Regions from separate parts of the Desulfoluna sp. CYM3A genome, predicted to be linked through region 2. Evidence: riboswitches for the same ligand, from Rfam matches in the RefSeq annotation. Region 2 holds a riboswitch; each other region holds the start of a gene.
The links. Region 2 has a riboswitch for cobalamin ahead of ACOYW1_RS02435 (phosphomethylpyrimidine synthase ThiC). Riboswitches for the same ligand answer to the same signal wherever they lie in the genome.
Positions count from the first base shown of each region.

Region 1 (6,120 bases), 1.9 Mb from region 2:
GAGGCCCTCTTCATTCTTCTGAAAACACGATTTGCTTGGCTATGGCCACAGATATGGTACCGTTCGTTCCCAGGCTCCGCCTGGGAATGAGGCACGGAGGCTCAGCCTCCACGCTTGAAATCATTTCATTCCGGAATCTTAGCCCATTGCACCGCCATGCGTCGCCCCTACAAGGCAAAGCGTGCCGCAACCGCCCCTTTGGCTGCTTCTTCAGCAATAAGTGCATTTGCCCTTGATTCCACGACTTGCCTTCCCTTTCCCACCCACCCTATAGACATCCCATGCCCCGTCCACGCATCACAGCAAGGCATGACACCCCAGCCCTCTGGAATTCTTGTTTACTTGACGTCTCAAACCGGTCTACAAACCCAAGTGCCCTTTGCCCATCATCTGGCCCAAAGGCACAGGTCACGATTCACTTCCACCCCATCGCTTCTGTCAGCGCCCCGGGTCGTGACAAAGCCCCAACTTTTTTATCAGGAGTACACGTGTCATGCTTAAGTGGATCGAACGATTTAACCGACTCTTTGTGGTCTGGGCCGTTCTCATCTGTGTGGTGGCAGCCCGGTTTCCCCAGCACTTTGCCCAGCTCAAGCCCCTCATCGTCCCCCTGCTCATGGTGGTGATGTTCGGCATGGGTGCCACCCTGCGCGCCCGGGACTTCAAAGAGCCCCTCAAGCGCCCCCACGTGATCCTTCTGGGCGTCTCCATCCAGTACCTCATCATGCCTTTGGCCGCCTTTCTCATCTCCAGAGCCCTGGGCCTGTCCCCCGAGCTCATGGTGGGCATGGTCCTGGTGGGAAGCGTCTCCGGGGGCACGGCCTCCAATGTGGTGGCCTTCCTGGCCGGTGGAGACGTGGCCCTTTCCATCGTCATGACCGCAGCCTCCACCTTCCTGGCCGTTTTCCTTACCCCCCTGCTCACCCAGCTCTATGTGGGAGCCACCGTGCCCGTGGCCATGCTCCCCATGTTCCTGAGCATCCTCAAAATCGTCGTGGTTCCCGTGGCCGCAGGCATCCTCGTCAACACCCTCTTTCAGGAGCACCTGGAAAAAATCCAGCCGGTCTTTCCCCTCATCTCGGTGGTGACCATCGTGGGGCTCATCGGCATCATCATCGGCCTCAACCAGCCCAGGCTCTCCACCCTGGCCCTTCCCCTGACCCTGGCCATCATCCTCCACAACGGATGCGGCCTGGCAGCGGGCTACGGCCTTCCCAAGCTCCTGGGGCTCGATGAAAAAACATGCAGAACCATCGCCATCGAAGCAGGCATGCAGAACTCCGGCCTTGCCGTGGCCCTCTCCATCAAGTACTTCACCGCGGCCTCGGCCCTTCCCGGCGCCATCTTCAGCCTCTGGCACAACCTGTCGGGATCTTTCCTGGCCACCGTCTGGACCACCCTGGACGCCCGAAAAGAAAAAAAAGAGGCCCCGTGCTGACAACGGACTGAGTCGCTCTAACTGTTCATTTATATCTATCGTTGTGAAGATATATGTTAAGCAAAATGCTTCGGTGGGGATAATTCTTTAAAAATTCTCTCATAAATGAAAAATCATGGTTGACATTCTCCTCATGTCAGCTATTTTAGGAACTTCGCAAACAAGATACACACCATTCAGGTGCCTGTAAAAAGGCCAAAAGGGAACCCTGTGAGAATCAGGGACGGGCCCGCCGCTGTGATCGGAGACGAACGCTGCATACATGTCACTGGCATGTTTCATGCCGGGAAGACGCGGGTTAGACTCAGGATGACCCGAGAGTCAGAATACCTGCCTGAATGCCATATGGCGCCTTTCTCCGTGGACAAGGGAAAGGTGCACCGATAATCTGTGGAAGAAATCAGGGAATCCCAGATCATTTTTATTCATTATGATCCGGGATTTTTTTGTCCCGGCACGACGCGACGGCTTTTGCCTGAAACAGGTCGACGTGGTGTGTAGGGCGACTGTTCTGAAGCAGCCCACGATGCCACGCCCCCTTTTTTCCAGGCAACACCGGCCAATGGAGAAAAGATGAAGCGTACTTTTCTAGCCCCTCTCCTGGCTGCCGCCCTGCTTCTTCCTGCGGGAAGTTTTGCAGACGACACAGCCACTTCCAACCTTCATGAAGTGGTGGTCACCGCAACACGAAACGCCAAGTCTCCGGATGAAGTCACCGCCGATGTGGAAATTGTCTCAAAAGAAGAGATCAAAACAGCACCGGCAAACAACGTGGATGACATTTTAAGGCGCCTTCCCGGTGTAGATATCAGGCGTCCCTCGGACTTCGGTATCACCTCCCCCATGGCCATCAACATCCGGGGCGTCGGCAGCGGCAAACGCGTCCTCCTCATCGTGGATGGTGTCCCCACAAACTCGGCCCTCACGGGCTTTATCTACCCCAACCAGATCCAGACCGGTGCTATCGAACGGGTGGAAGTGGTCAAAGGAGCCTTCTCCTCCCTGTACGGCAGCAACGCCATGGGCGGGGTCATCAACATCATCACCAAAGAGAAACAAACCGATGGGGTGGAGGTCACCCCCAGGGTCAAGGCGGGAAACTTCGGCCTCCGAGAAGCCGGTGTCGAGGCATCGGGCCGCAAGGGCAAGCTGGCCTACACCCTCAACACCAGCCACCGCCAGGTCGACAACCTCTACCAGCGGGACCAGCAGGTCAGTTACTCCTACAACAACACCACCGACACATTTGACCGAAAATTCACCGACATCAGCGACCACTCCGCCTACGACGACCAGCGATTCTTCGGCAAGTTCTGTTACGACCTTTCCGACGAGACCCGCCCTTCCTTCAGCGGTAACCTGGCCTTGACCGAATCGGAAAACGGGTACACCCATTACCAACCCACACGAACGGGAAAAAGAGACCGAACGGACTTTTTATTTCCTTAATGCCAATGCCAGCACCCTGGCGGACCGGGTGGACCTGGACTTTCGGGTGTACACCAACTATGACAAATCCGATGCCATTTCTGAGCTCATCTCCAAAAAGGCCGGCTCCTCAGGTGGCGGCGGAGGCATGGGAGGAATGGGCGGCGGCGCCTCTTCCTACTCTTTCGACTACGGAACCCGTGAGTACTGGGGCCGCGACACGGGCATCCAGATCAAAACTGGCATGGCCGCAGGGGACAATCACTACCTCACCGCCGGGGTGGACTCCAACTTCCTCAGCGGGGAATGGGAAAACAAAAAAGAAGACGGCGCCCTCGTCGGCACCAAGATGGATGAGTCCCTCTCCAACCAAGCGCTTTACCTCCAAAGCGAAAGCGACTTGTTCGATGCCTTCACCCTGACCCTCGGCATGCGCTACGATGCCAACTCCGAATCCGACAACGCCTTTTCTCCCAAAGTCGGGCTCCTCTACCGCGCCACCGACACCGTCAGCTTCCGGACCTCCGCGGGAAAAGCCTTCCGCGCTCCCAACCTCAACGAACTCTATACCCCTACCTGGATGATGATGCCCGGGGTGCCCTCAGTCCAACCCGAACCTGAAGCCCGAGACCATCTGGTCCTACGACCTCGGCGTGGACCTTCGCCTGGCCAAGCAATTCAATCTCTCTTTAACCGGCTTTTACTCCAAGGCCGAAGACCTCATCTCCTCCCCCATGAACCATGGGGTCATGCGGTATGAAAACCTGGATGAAGTCACCACCGACGGCTTTGAAGTATCAGCAGACGGCCAGCTCATGCCATGGCTAGGGGCTCTACGCCAACTACACCTACACCCACTCCGTGGACAAAGAGACCGGGCGCCTCACCAACATCCCCCTGCACCAGGCCAACGCCGGTCTCATGGCCACCCGGGCCCTCTCGCCTAAGGCACGGCTTACCACCTCCCTGGACCTTCGCTACAACAGCGAAATGACCTACATGGCCTACAAAAATATGATGAGCAAAGCGGCCATCACAGTAGACGACTGGGTGGTAGCAGACCTCGGTGTTCGCCTGGAGCTCTTCGACAAGCTGGGCATCCAGGCCGCCGTCACCAACCTCACCAACGAAGACTACGAGGTCCATGGCGCCAATCTGGGCCCCGAGCGAGCCTGGTGGGTGGCCGTAGACTACACATTCTAAAAAAACAATACGATCAAGCCAAAGGCCTCCGGCGGTTCCGCCGGAGGCAACGAAATCATGAGGGTCACTCAAACCAAAGGAGAATCCCCTTGATGAACCCCGAACGGCCTCCTGCATTGCCCTTTGCCTGCTGTGTGCGGTGAGCATCCCCCTGCACCGGGCCCAAGCCAACGGTTCCCACGAACTGGTGGTGGGCACCGGGTGGGACCCCACCCAGCCGGGGACTTCCCAGCCCCTGGGCATGTGGGAGCCCGCCGCGCTGATCTACGAAACCCTCGTCAACCTGGATGAAGCGAGCAGGCCCGTCCCCTGCCTTGCCACCTCCTGGACGGTCTCCAAGGATGCCAGGGTCTACACCTTTGCCCTCGGAAAGGGCATCCGATTCCACGACGGCACGCCCTTGACGCGGCCGCCGTCAAGGTCAACGCCAAGACCCTGGGCCGCACCAACTGGCAAGCGGTGTGGAGCGCCCTGGACCATGTGGAGGTGGTGGATCCCTTCACCGTCCGATTCCACCTGAAGCGCCCCCTGCCCCTCTTTTTCCTCCACATGGCCGGAAGCGGGTACGGCATCGTGGCCCCGTCCCCCGCCCGTCTGCGCAAAGCCCGCCCCGGCCACGGCAGGCCCTGCCATGGGAAATAAGGGCAAGGCCATGGGGCAAGCCAAGGCAAAGATGCCCCCGGCCATGGGGTCCAAAAAGGCCACCGGCTTTGCAGTGGCCCGGGCCATCGGCACCGGCCCCTACGCGTGGGATGAGTCCCACTACCGGCGCCTCCGGGAGTTCCGCGTCACGCGCAACCCGGACTTCAGGCAGGGACAGCCGGCGTTTACGGCCATCACCTGGAAGGTCATCCCCGACGCAGCGGCGCGAACCATCGCCCTGGAAGCAGGGGACATCCATCTCTCCGGCCACGCCCCCGGGGCCAGCTTCGGAGAGGAGAACCTTCGCCCTGACCACCCTTCTATCCACACAGCCCACGGCAGCAACTGGGGAACGCGCCTGGTGATGATCAACCACACCCGGCCCCCCTTTGATAACCCCAGGGTGAGACGGGCCCTGCGCCTTGCCATGGACACCGAGGCCATCAACACCGTGCTGGGCGGCCTTGCCACAGTCTGCCCGGGTCCCTTCGGCCCCGAGGCCCCCTTCCAGAATCCGGCCCTGGCCCTGCCCGCCATGGATCGCCGAGAGGCCATGCGCATCTTAGACGCCGAGGGCATCCGGGACACCGACGGCGACGGCATCCGAGAGTTTGCCAACGCCCTTCTGGCCGTCTCCTTTACCGTTTCCAAAAGCACCTCCCTGGCCGCCCTGGTCTGCGACGGCCTCACCAAGGTGGGTATTCAGGCAACGATCCGGCCCAAGGAGAGAGGATCTCTCTTTGAGGTCCTCGACCAGATGGACTTCGACATCGCCGTCCACCCCAACATTCCCTCCTTCTACCTGGGCATGACCGGGACCTTCCACAGCAAGGGGAGCTGGTCGGCCCATATAGACCTGCCCACCCTCGATGCCCTGCTGGAACAGCGGGACGCCGCCACGGACCTTGCCGCCTTCCGGGAGCTGGGCAACCGGGCCCAGGCCCTCATCGATGCACAGGATATCATCCTTTTTGCCGTCAACGAGGCCAAGGTGGCCGCCTTCAACAAGGGGCTTTCCGGCTTTTCCTTCCCGCCGGAAGAGTGGGTGGGCTCCCTCCAGGAGGTGTGGCACGCCCCGACAAGGAGTAAGCCGGCCCCATGATCCCTTTCCTTGCAAAACGGCTGGCCTCCATGGTGGCGGTGCTTTTCGGGGTGGTGACCTTCACCTTCATCCTCCATCCGCTGACCGACGGGGACCCGGCCACCATCATCGCTCTGGATCGCTACGGTTCCCAGCTCATCTACCCTGAGGTCATCGCCGAGATGGCCGAAGCCGGGAAGGCCTTCGCATGCCCATCCACCGGCAGTACGCCAACTGGCTCGGCCAGGTGGCCAGGGGGAATTCGGGCGCTCCCTGCGCACCGGGGTCCCCGTCATGGAGGAGATTTGCCAGCGGTTCCCCTTTACCC
Region 1 covers NZ_CP186556.1:4,915,753-4,921,872, forward strand. Annotated here, with positions in the region: gene ACOYW1_RS24860 (bile acid:sodium symporter family protein) at 494-1,438, shown strand; cobalamin riboswitch at 1,600-1,790, shown strand; gene ACOYW1_RS24865 (TonB-dependent receptor) at 2,012-2,887, shown strand; gene ACOYW1_RS24870 (TonB-dependent receptor plug domain-containing protein) at 2,904-3,626, shown strand; gene ACOYW1_RS24875 (hypothetical protein) at 3,520-3,813, shown strand; gene ACOYW1_RS24880 (hypothetical protein) at 3,728-4,069, shown strand; gene ACOYW1_RS24885 (ABC transporter substrate-binding protein) at 4,209-4,589, shown strand; gene ACOYW1_RS24890 (hypothetical protein) at 4,559-4,711, shown strand; gene ACOYW1_RS24895 (ABC transporter substrate-binding protein) at 4,701-5,813, shown strand; gene ACOYW1_RS24900 (hypothetical protein) at 5,810-6,120, shown strand, end outside.
Region 1: linked by a shared signal. The riboswitch ahead of ACOYW1_RS24865 (TonB-dependent receptor) and the one ahead of ACOYW1_RS02435 (phosphomethylpyrimidine synthase ThiC) in region 2 are both predicted to bind cobalamin.

Region 2 (6,120 bases):
GGTATATATGGCGGCCTGGATGGAGCTTGGTGAGGAGCCCATGGTCATTGAGACTCCGCCCAATGTGCTGGGGTTCATCAACGATGCCTGGTTTCACTATGTCGTGGATTTCGGCAACGCGGGCCCGGACAAGGGTGAGGGGGGGAAACTGCTCATCGTACCGCCCGGTTACAGGAAGGACGTGCCGAACGGGTACCATGTGGTAAGGTCAGACACATACGGGCATTGGGTGATCTGGCGGGGATTTCAGGTGGATGGCTCGCCCAAACCGGCTGTGGATGCAACCAGAAAGGCGTTTCGGATCTACCCCCTGTCAAAAAAGGGCAACCCTCCGGAGATGGCATTCGTGAATGTATCCGGTACCTACCACAACACCATCCACAGCATGGATTTTCATTTCTGGGAGGAGATCGACGCGCAGATCCAGGCCGAACCCGTGCAAGGGCTTGACCCTGAAATCCGTGGGCTCCTTGCCTCCATCGGCCTTAAAAAGGGAAAAGAGTTCGCACCGGACGAGCGCATGAAGAACATTCTCACCGATGCCGCCAAGATCGGTTCGGTGACGGCACGGGCCCTGACGGCCGTGCCCCGGGATCAACGCCATTACCTTTATCCGGGAGAGCGTGTCTGGACAAACCCCTTTATCAAGGGGCGCTACGATTTTCTTTTGGATGGTGCCCGGTTGCTGGATTCCCGGGTGTACATGCATTTTTATGCCACGGGGATCACCCCTGCCATGGCAAAAAAGAACGTGGGCAAGGGCTCGCAGTACGCCATTGCCTATCTCGACAAGGATGGCAACGCCCTTGACGGAAGCAAGACCTACAAGATCAACCTTCCCAAAGACGTACCGGCCAAGAATTTCTGGTCCTTTACCCTCTATGACAACCAGACCCGCGCCATGCTGCAGACCGACCAGCGTTTTCCCGGCATCGACAACCTTCGGAAGGGCCTGAAGCAGCGCAAGGACGGATCATACGATATCTACTTCAGCCCGAAGCCGCCCAAAGGCCAGGAGAATAACTGGATCCAGACCGTGCCGGGCAAGGGGTGGAACACGATTTTGCGTCTCTACGGCCCCCTGGAGTCGTTTTACGACAAAACCTGGAAGCCCGGAGATCCTGAACTGGTTGAGTCGTCGAGCCTTTAACGGTCCCCTGGTACCCCGCTGAGCCGGGTCCGATCAAAAATGAGCCGCCAAAAAAAGGGCCCCACGGGAACGATTCCCATGGGGCCCTTTGTGTTGTCTTTTTAAGTGCGGAAGCTTATGCGGCTGCAACCGTTTCGGTTTCGGTTTCAGTTGCGGCGGTGCCTCGGGCGTTAAGATCCGCTGCAGCAGTAAACAGCACGTCGGTGGAGCTGTTCAGCGCGGTTTCAGCGGAGTCTTGGATGACGCCGATGATGAAACCGGCGGCCACGACCTGCATGGAGATCTCATTGGGAACACCGAAGAGGCTGCAGGCAAGGGGGATCAGGAGGAGCGAGCCACCGGCCACACCGGAGGCCCCGCAGGCGGAGACGGAGGCGATGATGCTCAGCAGAAGCGCCGTTGCCATGTCGACCTGAATGTTCAGGGTGTGGACGGCAGCCAGGGTCATCACGGTGATGGTGATGGCGGCGCCGGCCATGTTGACGGTGGCACCCAGCGGAATGGAGACGGAGTAGGTGTCTTCGTTGAGGTCGAGACGCTTGCACAGGTCCATGTTCACGGGGATGTTGGCCGCGGAGCTGCGGGTGAAGAAGGCGGTGACGCCGCTTTCACGCAGGCAGGTGAACACGAGAGGATAGGGGTTGCGCCGGGTCATGAAGAAGACGATGGCCGGGTTGACGATGAGGGCGATGATGAGCATGGCACCCAAAAGAACCTGAAGCAGGTGGGTGTAGCCGGAAAGGGCTTCAAAGCCGGTGGTGGCGATGGTCTGTGAGACCAGGCCGAAGATGCCCAGGGGGGCAAACCGGATAACCAGCTTGACGATGCTGGAGACGCCGTTGGAGACGTCGTGCAGGAAAGTCTTGGTTGCTTCACCCGTATGCTGGAAGGCGATGCCCAGGGCAATGGCCCAGGCAAGGATGCCGATGAAGTTCCCCGTAGCCAGGGCGTTGATGGGGTTGTCCACGATTTTGAAGAGAAGGGTGTTGAGAACCTCCCCGATACCGTTGGGCGGTGTGGCTGCCGTGTCTGTGGCCACCAGGGTCATGTTGGTGGGGAAGAGAAAACTCAAGGTGACGGCCACGAGTGCCGCCATAAAGGTTCCCACCAGGTAGAGACCGATGATGGAGCGCATGTTGGTGTGGGTGCCGCGCTTCTGGTTGGCAATGGAAGAGGCGACGATGACAAAAACGAGGATGGGTGCAACGGCTTTAAGCGCTTTGACGAACAAGCTGCCGAACAGGCCTGCGGAGTTTGCCGTATCCGGTGATACCTGAGCAAGGATGACACCTGCAATGATCCCGATCACAATCTGCAGTACCAGGCTTCCCGAAGCGATTTTTTTAAAAATCCCTGTCACTTGATTCATGAATTTCCCCCAAAGTTGGTTAAATATTCCTTAATTCCACTATCACCATTTCATAGGGGAAATATCGCTTATATGTCAATATTTTATTTCCATATAGGCTTATTCGTAACGAGGGCGTTATGTTTTTACGCATTCATGAATCTGAGGCCGAAATGTAGGTAGGAGGAGCTTCAACATTGTAAAATAAAGGCCAAATGGAGCTGTGAGGGAACATGGGGCGGTGAGACTGGAATCCCTTTTGGGGGAGTCGTAAAATTTGGGAAGCCTATTGGTATGCCCTGAAACAGCCGGTACACCAAGGTGCTCGAATAAAGTGAAAGAACGCGTAAAAACAGTTGTGCCAACTATTTGAAATCTTGGAGAACGTTTCTTGAGCGTTCTCTTTGAATGAATGCTTTTTTTAAGGCCTTGATGGGCAAAGCGCATCTTCACACCGCCCTCAAGGTGTTTTTCGCTACCCTTGACGTCGGAGTTTTTTCCCCTTGACGCCCTTTGCCGGTTTCGTGTAGAGGATGGACAGTACCCGGTAACAGGGTACACATTCAATTTGTCATACGGTGTCATGCAAACGGAACTACGGTGAAAATCCGTGACGGTCCCGCCGCTGTAACCGGGTGGCCCGGCGCAGGTTGGTTTCTCCTCATCATGTGAAGAGATGCCAGCGGTCACTGCCTCTCCTGAAGGGGGGCGGGAAGGCGCGGCGGGAGCTCTTACCCCGGAAGTCAGAAGACGTGCATGAGACTCACGTGACCGAGTTCGATGGCAAAGGGCTCTGAGGTATATCTATGTACCTCAGAGCCCTTTTTTTATTGCCTGAAATCGGTGCGTTTCACCGGCACGGGTTGGTGCCGGTGGGAATGATCATGAAATTCCGGCGCTGTCTGTTCGTACTCCTTGCTTTCTTTCGACAGACGGATTTCATGGCGGCATCGGGTGATCTCCCGGGTGGAACCGGGGCGCCGTCGGAGTCGGTGGCCGAACGAATCATGGTGGCGGTACTTTATTTTATGAGTCCGCCGATATGCTTGTAAGGAGAAGAGATACAATGGCTGTAGACAAGACCCAGATTGAATTGGCCCGGGAGGGCGTGGTTTCCCCCCAGATGCAGCAGGTTGCCGAAAAAGAGGGGCATGCCCCCGAGGTCATCCGTGACCTGGTGGCCAAAGGGGAGATCGTTATCCCCAACAACCCCAAGCACAAAGGCCCTGCCGTGGGCATCGGTACCGGCCTCCGTACCAAGGTAAACGCCTCCATCGGGACCAGCTCCGATATCTGCGACATCAAGAGCGAGATTGAAAAAGCCCTGGCCGCAGAGGAAGAGGGCGCCGATACCCTCATGGAACTCTCCGCCGGGGGGGACCTGGACCTTGTCCGCCGCGAGGTGCTGGCAGCCACCAACCTTCCCCTGGGCAACGTGCCCCTTTATCAGGCCTTCAAGGAGACCGGGCGCAAGTATCAGGATCCCTCCAAGCTCGACCCCGAATACCTTTTCGACCTCATTGAGCAGCAGCTCGACGACGGCCTCTCCTTCATGGCCATCCACTGCGGCATCAACCAGTACACCATTGAGCGCCTCCGCGCCCAGGGCTTCCGGTACGGTGGTCTTGCCTCCAAGGGCGGTACCTTCATGGTGGCCTGGATGGACGCCACCAAGCGTGAAAACCCCCTTTACGAGCAGTTCGACCGCGTCTGTGCCCTCATGAAAAAATACGACGCCGTGCTTTCCCTTGGCAACGGCATCCGTGCAGGTGCCATCCACGACAGCCACGACCGCGCCCAGATGGCCGAGATGATCATCAACTGCGAGCTGGCCGAGCTGGGTCGCGAGATGGGCTGCCAGATGATGGTGGAAGGCCCCGGCCATGTGCCCCTGGATGAGATCGAGGGCAACATCATGCTTGAAAAGCGCATGAGCGGCAACGCCCCCTACTACGTCCTCGGCCCCATCCCCTGCGACACCGGCGCCGGGTACGATCACATCACGGCGGCCATCGGCGCGGCCAGCTCCGCCCGCTTCGGCGCAGACCCTGACCTACATCACCCCCGCCAGGATCCGCCCTGCCCACGGTTCAGGATGTGCGTGAGGGTGTGCGCGCCACCCGCCTTGCCACCCGCATCGGAGATATCGCCAAGTACCCCAACCGCCGCGAAACCGAGAAGCTGGCTGCCATGGCCCGTCGCGAGATGCGCTGGGACGATCTGGAAAAACACCTGCTCTTCCCGGAGGTGGCCAAGTCCATCCGTGCAGAGCGCACCCCCGAGCAGGAAGACACCTGCACCATGTGCGGCGACTTCTGCGCCATGAAAAAAGGGATGGAGGTTTTCCAGCCCGACATCAAAGGCGACAAGATCTACAAGGGGTAACCCAGGTTCGCGAATGCTCCAGCCCTCGTACCTCGGGTTGTCGCATTCGCTGACGGGCTGCGCCCGTGATCAACGGTACGGGTTATTGACGTGTAGCCATTCAGCTTACAATGCCTCCGGTGGTCCCGCCGGAGGCAAGTTGAATCGCTACAAAGACGATTTGTTACGAACGACCATTTGGTCCCCATGGTGCCATGTCTCCAACCACTGGCATCATGGGGGCGCATGTTTTGATTGGATTGATTGAGGAGGGGTTCTGAATGACATTGCTCGAAAAGACCATCGGTTCCATTGTGGGGATCGATCGCGGGATTGAGACGCTTGCCCTTGCCCGCCTGGCCGACCAGGCGCGGCCCCAGGGGAGTCTTGGGGTGCTGGAACCCCTGTCCGCCCGCCTTGCAGCCATTGCCGGTAAAATCGATGTGAAGCTCGAAAAGAAGGTGGTGGTGACCTGTGCCGGAGACCACGGCGTGGTGGAGGAGGGTGTGAGCCTGTTTCCCCAGGAGGTCACCGAGCAGATGGTCCACAACTTCGTGATCAAGGGCGCCTCCATCAACGTGCTGGCCAAGCACGCCGGGGCCGAGTCCCTGGCGGCCGACATCGGCGTCAAGGCCGATTTTGATCCGTCTCTTCCCATCATCCATAAAAAGGTGGCCAGGGGCACCGAGAACTTTACCAAAGGGCCGGCCATGACCCGTGAGCAGGCTGTGGCAGCCATTGAGGCCGGCATTGAGATTGTGGACGAACTCGTGGCCGAAGGCGGGCTGGACATGCTCGGCACCGGGGACATGGGGATCGGCAACACCACCCCCTCCACGGCCATTATCGCCGTGCTCTCCGGGGAAAAGGTGGAAGACCTTACCGGGCGGGGCACGGGCATCAACGATGAAGCCCTTCAGCGCAAAATCGACGTGATCAAAAAAGGGATTGAGGTGAACAAGCCCGACCCCAAGGATCCCGTGGATGTGTTGGCCAAGGTGGGCGGCTACGAAATCGGCGCCCTGGCAGGGCTTGTCCTGGGGGCTGCGGCCCACGGCGTCCCGGTGGTGTGCGACGGGTTCATCTCCACGGCAGGGGCCCTGATTGCAGGGGATCTGGCCCCTACGGCCAAGGAGTACCTCTTTGCCAGCCATCGTTCCGTGGAAGTGGGGCACACCTTCATGCATGATCACCTGTGCGTGGATCCCCTCCTGGACCTGGGCTTTCGCCTGGGCGAGGGCACAGGGGCGGCCCTGAC
Region 2 covers NZ_CP186556.1:458,088-464,207, forward strand. Annotated here, with positions in the region: gene ACOYW1_RS02425 (DUF1254 domain-containing protein) at 1-1,150, shown strand, start outside; gene sstT (serine/threonine transporter SstT) at 1,266-2,519, opposite strand; cobalamin riboswitch at 3,047-3,272, shown strand; partial or broken gene ACOYW1_RS02435 (phosphomethylpyrimidine synthase ThiC) at 3,622-4,485, shown strand; gene ACOYW1_RS02440 (phosphomethylpyrimidine synthase ThiC) at 4,608-4,883, shown strand; gene cobT (nicotinate-nucleotide--dimethylbenzimidazole phosphoribosyltransferase) at 5,144-6,120, shown strand, end outside.

Region 3 (6,120 bases), 2.4 Mb from region 2:
GGCATGGCTTTTCATGGTCCGGGCCTTGGTGCACGCCTGGTTCCCCTGATAAACCGTCACCGAAGGAGAGCGGGTGTCGTAATCGATGAACCCCGGGCGGTAGGCACCGCAATTGGTCACGATGTTTCCGTACCCCCGGCCCCCGCCTGCCGGGCCGCCCCGGATGGCCCAGGGGATCCCTAACCGGTCGGCGTCGGTGAACACCACATAGAGGTGAAAAAAAGAGATATTGGGCATGGAGATCTCCCCTGCCCGAACATCGATGCTCCCGCGACAGGTCTGGGGGGTGTTCCCGCGAAATTCTGGGCGAGGAGGCGCCTGGACCACCCAGGGGATGTCGGGCCCCTCTTGCTGCTGGGCCACATGGACGAGTTCGTGGGCGAGCAGGTGGCGGCCCGAAGGTGACTCGGGGGCGTATCGCTGCCTTGCAAAGACAATATCATTGCCAAAAGTATATGCCTCGGCATTCAGACGCTCGGCAGACAAGGCGGCCTTGTGGTCGGCGTGGACCCGGACACGGGAAAAATCCCGGCCCAGGGAGGATTCGAAACGCGCCCTGGTTTTTTCGGGCAAGGGTTTTCCGCCGCCATGGGGAATGGGGGTGAGCGCTTCGGTGCCTTTCCCCCGAAAAAGCCAGGGGGTGCCAGGGGCAGGCCGCCCGGTGATGGCCACGGAAGGCTCTGTGCTGCCCTCGCAGGCCTTGCACGCCACCTCGTCGGCGATGCGGTGGGCTTCCCCTTCACACGCGTCGCCGGGGGCACTCACCCTCAGCCCGGCCTGTACGGAAGCATGGGTGCCCTGCCGCGCCAGTCTCTCCACAGAGAATTCCACCACGCACGGGCCCGCTGCAAGGCGATGTTCGGACCGCCGTACAGGGAGGGCCCGGCATGTGGCCGATGTGGCACCCCGGCACCCGTAACCGTTGCCGTACGCTCCTCCGCTGCCCTGGATTTTCCCGCCGACACACGCATGGCACGTCTCCCTTCACCCGAAAGGCACAAGCCTGTTTGTCAGAATTGTCTCAGCCCGCCCTTGGCGTTGAGAGTGCCTCAACGCCACCGTCAGCAAGTATTCCCTTGGAATCTGTATATTTTTCAGTGTGAAGCAAGTCCCAATTGAAAAACGGCACAGAATGCGCGCCCTTACCCCTTGTTCGTTGCAGTCAGCACAAACAAGGCGCTTTGCCTTCCCACATCAGGATGGATGTTCCGAAGCATGTCGCACTCGGAAATGGAAAACCCTTTCAACTCTTCGGTCAGTTCTTCCCGAGAATAAAAATGAAAGAGTTTACCGGTGCCGTCGTCAAAGGTATGTGGCTCGATTTCCGTCCATTCGTGCCTCGGGTAGGATTCGTCCTCCACGTCCAGCACGCTGGCGAAGAGTACCCCGCCCTGTTTCAACACCCTCTTTGCCTTGACGAGTAAGTCTACCCGTTCTTTTAACGTTAAGCAATGAAGGACATTGAGCATCACCACCACGTCAAAGGAGCCGTCGGGCACGTCCTCGGGAATGGAATCGTGCCTCATGAATCGGCATCGTCCGTTCGTCCGCGCGTTGCCCAGGGCCACGGCTTTTTCTACGGCCCGTAACGAGATATCAACCCCTGTTACCCGAAGCCCCTCTTCGGCCATGAGGTAGGCAGTTGCCGACCTGAACATTCGAAGTCCAGCACCGATGTCGCCGGAAAGTCACTTAGAAACTGCTGGAGCATGTGCCAGAGCGGCTCGTAGACAGGGGACGGTTCGGTGCCTTTGTAATCGGTATCCCAGGGGCTGGGGGCTGTTGTTTCCATGATTCTTCCTTACTGTCTTTGCAGGGTAATTAGGTCTGGGCGCTCATGGGGCCAGGGGCTTTTCATCATGGGAAAACCACACGGCCACGTGGGGGTACATCCGATGAAACCCGCGAATCGCATTTGCCGATTCCCGAACGGCCTGCTGCCCTTCTTTCCCGCCATCGGAGTTCATGAACACCCCCTGGGTCATGCCCCAGGCCGAGAGTTCCGCATCCCCCACGACAAGGATGGGGAACGGTTCCGCATTGATCAGGTAGGCAAGATGGTCCGTTGTGTGGCCCGGTGTGGACAGCGCCCAGAAAGAGCCGTCCCCGAACAGGTCCACCGCATGATCAAACGGAGGAATCGCCGGAGCTGGATCGGTATCAATAAGAGAGATATCCCCCTTTCCTTTCAGGTGACTCCCCGTCATCAGGCGGTAGTGCGCCGAATTCTCCTTCTTTCCATAGCATATATTGCACCAGGGAGACAGGGCCGGTATCCCGGCGGTATGGTCCGGGTGCATGTGAGTCAAAAAGAGGTGGGTAGGATGGATATTGTTTTTTCGAAGCTGGGACTCTAAGTCCTCATCTTTTTGCTGGGTGTAGCGGGCCCTGTTGCCCTCGAGAAAATCGATGACAAAGGGCGACAAATTCCCAAAAGGGGGATTTTCGTAAAACGACCTGTCAAACCCGCTGTCGATGAGGATATCGCCCTTCTCCGGGTGATGAAAGTAAAACACCATCACCGCGTGGGAGACGGTCTTCGATGTGTCCACACCCGCCGGGATACTCTCCGCCTGGGTGTAAGGTGCCAGGGGGGAGGTAATCGTCCCTGTGTTCAATGCCCTGAATGCCATGGGCCTTGATGCCTGAAAAACCTCATCCCAGCTGTGATATCTTTTCCCCTATATTGCCTTGCCTGCGTTCATGGCTTCCTCCTGTGTGCCGTTTGGTTGTGTCTTGGTTTCCGGCCCTTTGCCTTGCAAAAGGGCTGTGCCCGCCTTATTTGGAAATCAAGTTCCGTGCCGAACATCACATCCCCCCCGTTTTGAGCAAGTTACGTCCGGCAGCCGCACACAAAGGATCGCATGCGGCGTCACACGGGGTCATATGTGGTCCTATGCCTGCAACGTGACGTATATGGCACCCAGAAAGCATGCTTTGGAAACTCAGGCATAGGAGACAACGTCGTAGTCAATCTGCTGTTCGTCAAACCACCGCTTGATGGCCGTAAACCCCCGGAAGCCACTTTTTAAAATCTCCAGAATGTTGCCGGGGCAGATGGCCTTGTCCGCATAGAGCCAGTACTCGTAATCCCAGTCCCCGAACATGCCGACTGCCGAAGGGCCTGTGTCGCAGCCCTGCACCACCAGCTTGTCTCCCTTGAAAAAAGCCTCGATGGTTGTGCTCTCGCCTTTTTCACCCACGTACCTGTAAACCGTTACCCTCTCATCCATAATCGATTCCTTAATTTCTTTTGCCTTATGGTTCGATGTCCCAGCCCGGGGGCACCCGACCTGAAACCATGCCGAACACCCACGCGCAAGAGTATCTACCGTTCCCCCGCTATTTCCCTATGAAACGGATCACGCCGCAAGAGACGTGGGGTGAAAGGCCCCATGGCTATTCATACCTTTAAAGTCAAAAGTTACGTCACAAGGTACCCAGGGCACAGGAAACCCGACATTAATTTCTTACCGAGAAGGTGCAACTTGTTGTTGACAAAAGCGGAAAATGAGTGATAGCAAACCTCATTCACACAGATGTCCTTAATCGGACTTAATAGGGAAGACGGTGTAAATCCGTCACGGTCCCGCCGCTGTAATCGGGGACGAAAAACGCAGGCACGACACCCCTGGTGCGTGTTCATGTCACTGGCTTTGCCGGGAAGGCGCGTTGAGTAGATCGATCCGGAAGTCAGAAGACCTGTCTGTGATGTGACATACCCATGTTTTTTGCGAGCGACGAAAAACGTGGGAGAGCCCCCTTAGGCGGGGCGACCCGGGGATCAAGTTTGAACGGGTGCAGTCCCTGGCTTTTGTATGGAAGCTGGGGATTTTTTGTATCCGGACCTGCCCATGAGCCACCGGGACCCTTGCCTGCCCCCCGGCATGCACGTTCCGCGGCCATGGATGCCCCTGCCCGGGTATCGTGTTAAAAAAATCCCTGTTGAAGCAATGGAAGCAATTCCACTTGAGATGCAGCAGGTGAGACAGTGAATTACGCAATACGAAGATGTGCAGTCCTGGCCCTGGCCCTTTGCGCCCTGGGCGGTTCAACCGCCTCGGCAGAAACCACGGAAACGCCCTCCATGGAAGGAATCGTCGTCACGGCCACGCGGGTGGCGGAGGACCGGATGGAGGTACCCGTCACCGTTTCTGTGGTCACCCGTGAACAGATCGACCGCATGGGGGCCACCACCCTCGAACAGGCCCTCAAAACCGTTCCCGGCCTCCAGATGGGGATCCAGGGCAACGCCTACCCCCACATTGAGGTCCGGGGCTCCCGGGACACCAAGGACCTGGCCGTTCTCATCAACGGCATCCCCTTCCGCCAGGTCAATGGCTCCGCCGACCTGACCATGATTCCTTTGAACATTGTGGAACGCATCGAGTTTGCCAAAGGCCCCTCCTCCTCCATCTGGGGCCGGGGCGCCGTGGCCGGAACCTTGAACATCATCACCGTCCCGCAGGATACCTCCAAAGCCTCCACCACCCTGGTGGCCCGGGGCGGAAGCTTTGACACCTACGGGGCAGACACCCGGGTGCTCAGGCCCACCGACAAAGGGTATGTGATGGTCAGCGGCGGCGGAACCACCAGCAACGGCTACCAGGACGGTGTCGGAAGAGATGCACAGAACGCCATGGTCACAAGTCACCATGAGTTCTCGGACACCTTTGCCGTGGACGTCCAGGCCCTCTTGTCCAATGTCAACGCGGACAGGGGCTCCACCATCCCCATTGTGGACGGAAAACCCATGGCAGGGGTCACCCGGGAAGAGAACCACGCCATCGACGGCGCGTGCTACGACGGAAGGTATCAGTCCGTCACCATCTCCCCCACCCTCTCCCTCTCCGAGAACGTGAAGATCACCAACGACCTGACCTTCACCCAATTCGACAGCTATGCCACCGGGGGCACCACGGTAACGGCAAGCCAGAGCAACAAGGGCTGGTGGGTCAGCGATTCCGAGCAGACCGCCTTTCACAACGACCTGCGCATGACCCTGGACCACACCGGCGAGACCGTGGACAACACTTTCCTTGTGGGCACCTATGTGGAGATCGCCTCCCAGGACAAGGACGCCCCCGGCTACTCCTGGAGCAGCATGCCCAAATACGGCCCCCCCAACTGGGACACCCCCTTGACCAACGTGGGCAACCCGGCCACGGGCAACCCTACCGGCACCACGGTCAAAAGCGAGTTTGAACAGACCGTCTACAGCGCCTACGCCCAGGACACCCTGGCCATCGGAGACGTCTCCCTCATGGCGGGCATCCGCTACGATCACTTCCACGAAGAGCTCACCACCTCCAATAAAGACGTGGAAGCCGACCAGAGCGACTCGGCCTTCAGCCCCCGTGTGGGCGCCACCTGGAACGCCTTCCGGGTGGGCTCGGTCCAGACGGCCTTCTTTGCCACCTATGCCGAGGGCTTTCGCACCCAGTTTCCCAAGCTCAGCACCAAAAACAACAAAACCCTTCCCCAGATCCTGGACCCGGAAGAGACCAAAAGCTACGAAGCAGGGGTCAAGTTCTCCTCGGGCAACACACTTTTTGCTCAGGTGAGCTGCTTCCGCACCGAGAAAAAAGGACCCCGCTCCTTCCGCACCTCCACCGATGATTTTCTCTTTACCAACACCCGCACCGAGGTGGACGGCGTGGAAGCGGAGATCTCCTGCCGCATCACCGACGCTGTCAGCGCCTGGGGCCACTACGCCTACCACGACGCCCGCTACGAAGAGTTCACCGATACCTCGGGCAACTCCTTTGAAGGCAACCGGGTGCGCATGTCCCCCGAGCACATGGCAGGCATCGGCGCCAACCTGGCCACGGACTTTTTCAACTGGAACGTCTCGGCCAACTACGTGGGCGAACGCAACCTGCGGGACAACACCACCGGCAACCTCCACACCCTGGATGACTACATCACGGTCAACACCGCCGTCACCGTGCCCGTGAAGAACCTCTCCTTCCAGGTGGCTGTCCACAACCTCTTCGACGAGTACTACATCGCCGACGATTTTTCGTCCAAAGACGCCGGCTACCCCGGAGAGCCCCGGAGCGTCACCGTCAGCCTGAGGGCTGATTTTTAAAGCGAGGTGAGCCACAAACTTCGTAGCAA
Region 3 covers NZ_CP186556.1:4,475,014-4,481,133, forward strand. Annotated here, with positions in the region: gene ACOYW1_RS22670 (eCIS core domain-containing protein) at 1-819, opposite strand, end outside; gene ACOYW1_RS22675 (class I SAM-dependent methyltransferase) at 1,143-1,658, opposite strand; gene ACOYW1_RS22680 (hypothetical protein) at 1,607-1,792, opposite strand; gene ACOYW1_RS22685 (MBL fold metallo-hydrolase) at 1,836-2,633, opposite strand; gene ACOYW1_RS22690 (hypothetical protein) at 2,946-3,233, opposite strand; cobalamin riboswitch at 3,521-3,724, shown strand; gene ACOYW1_RS22695 (TonB-dependent receptor) at 3,992-6,091, shown strand.
Region 3: linked by a shared signal. The riboswitch ahead of ACOYW1_RS22695 (TonB-dependent receptor) and the one ahead of ACOYW1_RS02435 (phosphomethylpyrimidine synthase ThiC) in region 2 are both predicted to bind cobalamin.